2 regions of the Roseibium sp. Sym1 genome follow, and region 1 is predicted to be linked to the other one. Evidence: predicted binding sites of a transcription regulator. Region 1 holds the regulator's gene; the other holds the start of a gene.
What was found. The regulator LexA, encoded in region 1, represses DNA repair genes until DNA is damaged. The targets are predictions, from matches to a motif close to TGTTCNNNNTGTGTTCNG.

Region 1 (3,990 bases):
TGTTTATCCGAAGGAGGTGGAGGAGGTCCTGCTCACGCATCCGGGCATTTCCGAAGTGGCCATTCTTGGCATTCCGGACCCTCAATGGGGCGAAGTCGGCCTCGCGGTATGCGTCGCCGCGACCGCTCCCCCGCCGCCTCCCGAAGCCCTGTCGGAATTCCTGACAGGCCAGGTCGCCCGCTACAAGATGCCGGCGCGCTATCTGTTCATCGAGAAAATGCCGACCAGCGCCTATGGCAAGATCACCAAGAAGCTGGTGCGTGAGCACCTCGTCGATAAGGGGCTCCTGTGAGACGTCCCGCCCCGAAGAACCTGTCCGACATCCGCCATCCCGGCCCTTCCGCCAGCGATCGCACGCCTCATATACGCTGCCGGGCGGAGCCCTTTGCTCCGCGGCTTGAGAGCGCTGTTGACCTTGTCCCTGCCCTCGGCGCTCTTGCAAAATCGGACGGCTTCGGTTCCGCCGTGCTGGACCTGAGCGGGCTGGTGCTGGGTCCCTTCGACTATGTGATGCCGGACCGGGCGATCGATGACCGCCACGCGGCCTGGTACAGCGACACCCATTCCTCGGCTGGCGCAACGCTTCAAGCAGCCGTTGCGATCCTCGGCTGGCGGGAGGGCAGCTGGTTTGCCCATGTCCATGCCTTTTGGCACGAAAACGGCCGTGACCGCCTCGGTCACCTGTTGCCGGCAAGCCTGAAGGCGGGTGCGCCGGCGAAGCTGGAGGGGTACGGCCTCAAGGGTGCCGTCTTCAGGGCGGCGCCGGATCCGGAAACCGAATTCACACTGTTTCGCGTCCATCCTGACCCGGCAACAGCCTCGGCGAAGCCCGACAACGCCCTGATCACGACGCTCGCTCCCTTTGCGGACCTTCATGTCAGCGTTTCGGAACTCGCGGGCAAGCTCGATACAAAGGCCTATGACGTTCTTGGACTTGGCAGCCTTGCGGGCGCCGCTTTCCAGGATGATCGCCCCATGACCGGGCTCATATCGGAGATCCTGCTGCTTCCCGGCGCCGGAACCGGAGGTAAACCGGACCTGACACTTCCGGTTCGGTGCGTCGATCTCGACGGCAACCTTCACGCGGGCGCGCTCCTGCCTGGCAAGGCACCGACACTGGTGACATGTGAACTTCTGATCCGGAACAGCGGCGATACGACTTAGCTCGCTCTCGCTCTGACGTTCTACCGGTTGCGATACCACCGCGGGATTAGAACAGTAAGAGAACATTTACCCTTGCAGAACACAATGGGAACAGGTACCATGTTCTTGATTTGTACCAACCCATTTCGCGGTAGGGGATGCCGATATGTTGACGCGCAAGCAGTACGAACTGCTCATGTTCATTCACGAAAGACTCAAAGAAACCGGTGTTCCACCGTCTTTCGATGAAATGAAGGACGCGCTGGATCTCAGGTCCAAGTCCGGCATTCACCGGCTGATCACCGCCCTTGAAGAGCGTGGCTTCATCCGCCGGCTGCCCAACCGGGCCCGCGCCATGGAGGTGGTCCGCCTGCCCGATTCGATCGCTCCCGGCCTCGGCGCACCGCGTCCACGCGGAAGTTTCTCGCCGGAAGTCATCGAAGGCTCGCTCGGAAAACCCGAAGCCTCCAAGGCCGTCGAGGAACCGGTTTCCGCCGGAGCGGAGATTCCCGTCATGGGTCGCATTGCCGCCGGCGTGCCCATCGAAGCCATCCAGACCCACAGCCATTCGATCACGGTGCCGCCGGAACTGCTCGGCAAGGGGGAACATTACGCCCTCGAGGTGCGCGGTGATTCCATGATCGAGGCCGGCATCCTTGACGGGGACACCGTGCTGATCCGCCGGACCGACAGCGCGGATAGCGGTGATATCGTGGTTGCGCTCGTCGACGAGGAAGAGGCAACGCTGAAGCGCTTGCGCAAGAAAGGCGCGTCCATCGCACTGGAGGCCGCCAATCCGGCCTATGAGACGCGCATCTTCGGTCCCGGCCGCGTTCGCGTTCAGGGACGGCTTGTGGCCCTCTTCCGGCAGTACTGACCGGGGCTGGCGCTTGACCTTACTCGTCGCGGATCGCAGAGCGCAGGCTTTGACGCGTGACGGAGCCAGGCCTGTGCCATGGGCGCGGTGGATCCGGTATGGCAAAGACCATGCGCTCGATAGCCGGCTTGAACCTGCGAACCGTTTCGCTTGAGCCTGACCTGTCTTCGCTCGCCGGGACAGCATCAGGCGGGTCGGGTCCGGTTTCCCTGTGCTTCAACCAGATGGACACCGCGCCACGCATCGACCGCAGTTTCTGATCGATGATGAGGCCGGCGCCACAGGCACCCGGAGCGATTAGATCGCTTACGATGATATCGGCATAGCGGCAATCGGCTTCCAGCGCCTCCAGCCTGCGCGGAACCGCAATGACCAGTGGGCCGTCCACCGGCTCCGGGCCATCGTGATCCGAGGCAATCCGGTGGGCCCTGACAACGCAACCTTCCCGGTCACATTGCCTTTGGGGTGATGTCATCTTGCGCGATTTGATCGCATCTCCCGACACGCCTTCAACCTGGAACCAGAGATCATTCACAAACGAGTTGGTTCTGCCCGCAAAACGCAGTTGCCCGCCCGCGTCGCGGGCGGCAAGGCGATTTCCCGAAGCTGAAATCTGCACATCGGGCGGACGAGACTGGCCTGCCAGATACAATCCGGCGACGAGCGGCAGCACCGCCGCGAACCGCTTGCGCCCCGGAAGAAGAAGCCCGGAAAACAGGGCCGCCATCAGCAGAGACGCCGCGCCGCCATCCAGTTTCCCGAACGCGCCGTTGCCCGCATCAAGCCCGGCGGTGAAATGTGCAATCTTCAACAGAAGCGAAACGCCCTGGGACATCACCCACAACGGGCCGGCGGCCAGGCCAAACGGCATCAGGGCGAGCGCCAGAACGCCCATCGGCATGACGAGAAGTGAGAAAACCGGCATGCCGAGCATGTTGCCGATCAGGCCGTAAGGCGCCACCCGCCCGAAATGATGTGCCCCGATGATCCCGGTGGCCAGGCCGGCGACCAGGGCCGTAACAAAAAGTCCAGCCGCCCACCGGCCGGCAAATCGCAGCAGCCCGGCAGCAACACCTTGTTGTTCCGGCCGGATGTCCAGGCCACGTTCACGGCGGCGCCAGAGATCGTAGACCGCCACCAGGCAGATCACCGCCGCGAAAGACATCTGAAACCCGGGAAAGAACAGCCGCTCCGGCGCCAGCACAAGCAGGACCAGCCCCGCCAGGGCGACGCTGCGCAGCGTCAATCCGCGGCGGCCGACCAATATCCCGAGAAAGACAAGCGCAATCATCAGGAACGACCGCTGCGTCGCCACGCCCGCACCGGAGAGCAGCAGGTAGACAACTGCGGCGGCAAGCGCAGCGAGCGCCGCCCATTTATGGGTCGGCCAGCGCAGCGGAAGCGAAGGAACAAGCGCCAGCAGCAACAGTGCGGCGCCGTAGGTACCTCCGGAAAAAAGCGCCATGTGCAGACCGGAAATGGCCAGGATATGCGCCAGCCCGGCGGCGCGCAGATCTTCCTCCTGTGCTTCGCCGATACCGCCTCGGTCACCAACCAGTACGGCGACAATCAGGGCTGCCTCGGGTCCCTCTTCCAGACTGCCGCGAACACGCTCGGCAAGATGCCTGCGCAGCTGAGCAACCAGGGCTGCGGCCTGCAAGCCGGACGCTTCCCGGGCAGGGCCGAGGTTCTCCGGCGGCCCGAAACTGAAGCCAGTGGCACCGATGCGCGAGAAATAGGCCCGGAAGGAAAAGTCGTAGCCACCGGGATGAACCGGTCCCGGCGGTGGAAACAACCGCGTCCTCATGCGCACGCGATCACCGACCCCTGCGTCACTTCCTCTAGGAACGCGCAAGCGAACCCTTTCGGGAAAACCGCGCCGGGAGGCCGTATGCCCATTGACGGTCTCGACCGCCAGGACGAGCCGGCCTTGTTTCGGACCGCCCTGCCACTCCAGCACCTGCCCGGTC
Region 2 (3,990 bases), 410 kb from region 1:
GTTGATCCAGGCGGCATCCGACCCCTGGACCTGCTGACGCGCAATCGTCATCCACATCAGGCCACGCGCCTTTTTCTTGTCCGACGTTCCCAGCGCATAGAGGGTTTCCCCGAGCCGGGCCTGTGCCCCGACATGCCCCTTCAGGGCCGCGAGATTGTACCAGCGCACCGCCATGCGGTGATTGCTGTCCTGATACATCCGGCCAAGTTCATACTGGGCGTCCGCGTCCCCGAAATAGGACGCTGCATGGGTAAAGATCTGTCGGGCGCGCGTTTCGCTTTTCGGAACCGCGCCATCAATGCCGTTCAGGTAATAGGACCCGAGTGCCACAAAGGCGCTGGCCACAAAAGGCGCATCCGGAGCATCAGGCCGGTCTTCGCCATGTTCGCGCACAATCTGGCTGTAATATTCGAAAGCCTTGAGGTCGTCTTCCTGGACACCGTCGCCCTTCGCGTACATCTCACCGAGCTTCCAGGCAGCCATGGGCTGTCCGTTTTCAGCCGCATATTGCAGCGAGCTGAGCGCAGCGGCCTTGTCTCCGGAATAATATTGACGTGCGCCCGCACGCAAGGCTTCGGTCGGCGACAGGTCCTCCGGACCAATCGACCTGTTCGGTGCAGCGGGTTGGCCGTCAAAGGCCACCGCGGGCCCGGCCAATCCAATGAAGATCAACGCGCCGAGCACAGTCCCGGCTTTTCCCAGGCGTTGAAGCATTGTGCTGTTCTTTTGCATCCCAGTCACACAATTTACCATCGGAAACGGCTTTTCCTTCCGACGGACTCTCTTGTTTTTTGTCCGCGCGATGCGCATTTGTATTCTCGACACCCGGTCAGACCGCGTCTTCGGGGCGCCCTCTTTCCGCTAAGGCACAAGATGGCCAATCAATTCGTCTTAAGTTGGGCCACATTGCGCTCAATTAAGACAATTCCGGCTCCAAAGCTTGCATCCTGCCGATCTGCAGGATCCTTTCATCTCGACCGTTTCTTGAACATAAACCACGGGTGGCCGTGAAAAATGGCCGAACATGGGCAACAGCAGGCATTCGCCACGCTACAGGTGACTCTGTCGTCAAGTGTTGCTGAATTGGCACAATCCCGTCCCCTGCCGTCGTCGCTCGAAGGCATCTCAGCACATGGGGGTTGATGATGTGTTGCCAGCACCTCAAAAACGGGTGCCGGGCTGTTGAAAACGGGGGCTTCTGGCCAAAAGCCTTTGCCGTTCTATCTTTGTCCTTCAAACTTGTCGGTGATTCGGTGTAGGTAACGGCGCTGAACGTTCGACAACTGTGATCACACACCCATCAGGCGATACGGAATGAGTGCAAAAGACGATTTGTTTGCTGGCAATGCGGCGGTCTCCGCGCCCCTTTCAGAAGACCCACCCGCTCCCATGCCGCAAAAAGCACGTCCGGTCGCACCCGTCGCCGTTTCGGAGGATTACTCGGCCGCCGACATCGAGGTTCTGGAAGGCCTCGAACCGGTCCGGCGCCGTCCGGGCATGTATATCGGCGGCACGGATGAAAAGGCGTTGCACCACCTTTTCGCCGAAGTCATCGACAATTCCATGGACGAGGCGGTTGCCGGCCATGCGACCTGGATCGACGTCTGCCTGACCGGCGACGGATTTCTCACGATCACGGACAATGGCCGCGGCATTCCCGTCGACCCGCATCCGAAGTTCAAGGACAAGTCGGCCCTCGAGGTGATCATGACCACCCTGCATGCGGGCGGAAAGTTCGACAGCAAGGTCTACGAGACTTCAGGCGGCCTGCATGGCGTCGGTGTTTCCGTGGTCAATGCGCTGTCCGAGGAACTCGTGGTCGAGGTGGCGCGCAGCCGCAAGCTATACCGTCAGGTTTTCCGGCGCGGGCACCCGCAAGGCGGGCTTGAACTGGTCGGTGACACGCAGAACCGGCGCGGCACCCAGGTCCGGTTCAAGCCGGATGAGCAGATCTTCGGCAAAGGCGCCAGCTTCAAACCTGGCCGCCTGCTCAAGATGGCCCGTTCGAAGGCCTATCTTTTCGGCGGTGTCGAAATTCGCTGGCACTGCGATCCGGACCTTATTCCGGAAAAGGACGAAACGCCGGCAGAAGCCGTTTTCCATTTCCCCGGTGGGCTGCGTGACTTTCTCGGGGAACGGCTCAAGAGCGAACGCCGTGTCGTCGACGAAGTCTTTTCCGGCCGCACCGACAATGCAGGCAAACACGGATCGGTGGAATGGGCCGTTAGCTGGTTCGCCGGTGACGGCTTTGTCAATTCCTACTGTAACACCGTCCCGACCCCGGAGGGCGGCACCCACGAAGCCGGCTTCCGCTATGCCCTGTTGCGCGGCCTGAAGGCCTATGGCGAACTCACCAACAACAAGAAGGCCGCCATCATCACCGGTGACGACGTCATGACATCCGCAGGCGGGATGTTGTCTGTGTTCATCCGCGAACCGGAATTCGTCGGCCAGACCAAGGACAAGCTGGCAACCAACGAAGCGACGCGCATCACGGAAGCAGCGGTGCGGGATGCCTTCGACCACTGGCTGACGGCGTCCCCCAACCAGGCAAACAAGTTGCTGGAGTGGGTGATCGACCGCGCCGACGAACGCCTGCGCCGTCGCCAGGAAAAGGACGTTGCCCGCAAGACCGCCGTCCGCAAGCTGCGCCTGCCGGGCAAGCTCGCGGATTGTTCCGCCAACCAGGCGGATGGCACCGAACTGTTCATCGTCGAGGGCGACTCGGCCGGCGGATCCGCAAAGCAGGCACGTAACCGGTCCAACCAGGCTGTCCTGCCTTTGCGCGGCAAGATCCTCAACGTTGCCAATGCGGGCCGGGACAAGCTCGTTGCCAACCAGCAGCTGGCCGACCTGATCCAGGCGCTCGGCTGCGGCACGCGGTCTCAGTACAAGGACAGCGACCTGCGTTACGAGAAAATCGTCATCATGACCGATGCCGATGTTGACGGCGCGCACATCGCGTCTTTGCTGATCACGTTCTTCTACCGGGAGATGCCCGAACTGATCCGCACCGGACACCTTTTCCTCGCCGTGCCGCCGCTTTACCGGTTGAGCCAGGGAGGCAAAACCCTCTATGCCCGGGATGATGCCCACAAGGACGAGCTTCTGGACAGCGTATTCAAGGGAAGGTCAAAGGTCGAGATCGGACGGTTCAAGGGCCTCGGCGAAATGTTGCCGGCACAGCTCAAGGAAACGACCATGGATCCGTCCAAACGGACCATGCTGAAGGTCGTGGTCGATGAGGAGGCAATCGCCGACACCAACGATACGGTCGAGCGCCTGATGGGCAACAAGCCCGAAGCGCGCTTCCGGTTCATTCAGGAAAATGCCGAATTCGCGGAAGATCTTGATATTTGACCACTTTGACGAGTAGTTTATAAAGAGTTGATCCCTTCAGCGGGTCGGGGTTCCTTCAGACTAGAATTGCTCAACTCGTCCGGTCGGAAAAGTAAAATGTTAAACCGGGTCTACTCCATTTTCGACAAGCGGATCCGTCCGCTGCGCAATCATGTGTTCCTGGCATTTCCCAAACACGGCATCGCCTATGCGCGCATCGCGGAACCGGCGTTCCAGTTGCTGCGCCCCGTTCTGCACAGGCTTGCTGGAACCGAAGACCTGCTGCCGGACAACGGCCACGTCGCCTGTCAGTCTCCGGGCACCGAACGGCTTCTGTTTCACGGCGACGTGGAATTGTTGACGGCACGCGAACTCAAGCGACGTTATCCGGAAATGAAGGTGGTTGCCTGGGTGCAGGATCCCGCGCACCGGCTCGCCTATTGTTACGACAGGATTATCCTGAACTCGGAAGAACTGCCCGCCTATTACGAAGAACGCCATTTCACGAAGGACATGTCCCCCAGGGAATTCGTTGCGCAGGTGGCCGGCATCTCAGACCTTGAAGCCGACAACCTGTTCCGGAGCCAGACGGCGTCTCTCTCCTACAAGGGGATGATGACGGCTGATGTGGTTCTAAGGCTTGAAAATTTC

Region 2: a site for LexA is predicted at 1,217-1,234, ahead of parE (DNA topoisomerase IV subunit B). Genes of this name have one in related genera too.

The regions. Positions count from the first base shown of each region.
Region 1 is NZ_CP114786.1:4,780,130-4,784,119, reverse strand. It holds gene O6760_RS21860 (acyl-CoA synthetase) at 1-292, shown strand, start outside; gene O6760_RS21855 (hypothetical protein) at 289-1,164, shown strand; gene lexA (transcriptional repressor LexA) at 1,310-2,020, shown strand; gene O6760_RS21845 (ComEC/Rec2 family competence protein) at 2,040-3,990, opposite strand, start outside.
Region 2 is NZ_CP114786.1:5,194,965-5,198,954, forward strand. It holds gene O6760_RS24170 (tetratricopeptide repeat protein) at 1-714, opposite strand, end outside; gene parE (DNA topoisomerase IV subunit B) at 1,315-3,360, shown strand; gene O6760_RS24180 (sulfotransferase family 2 domain-containing protein) at 3,457-3,990, shown strand, end outside.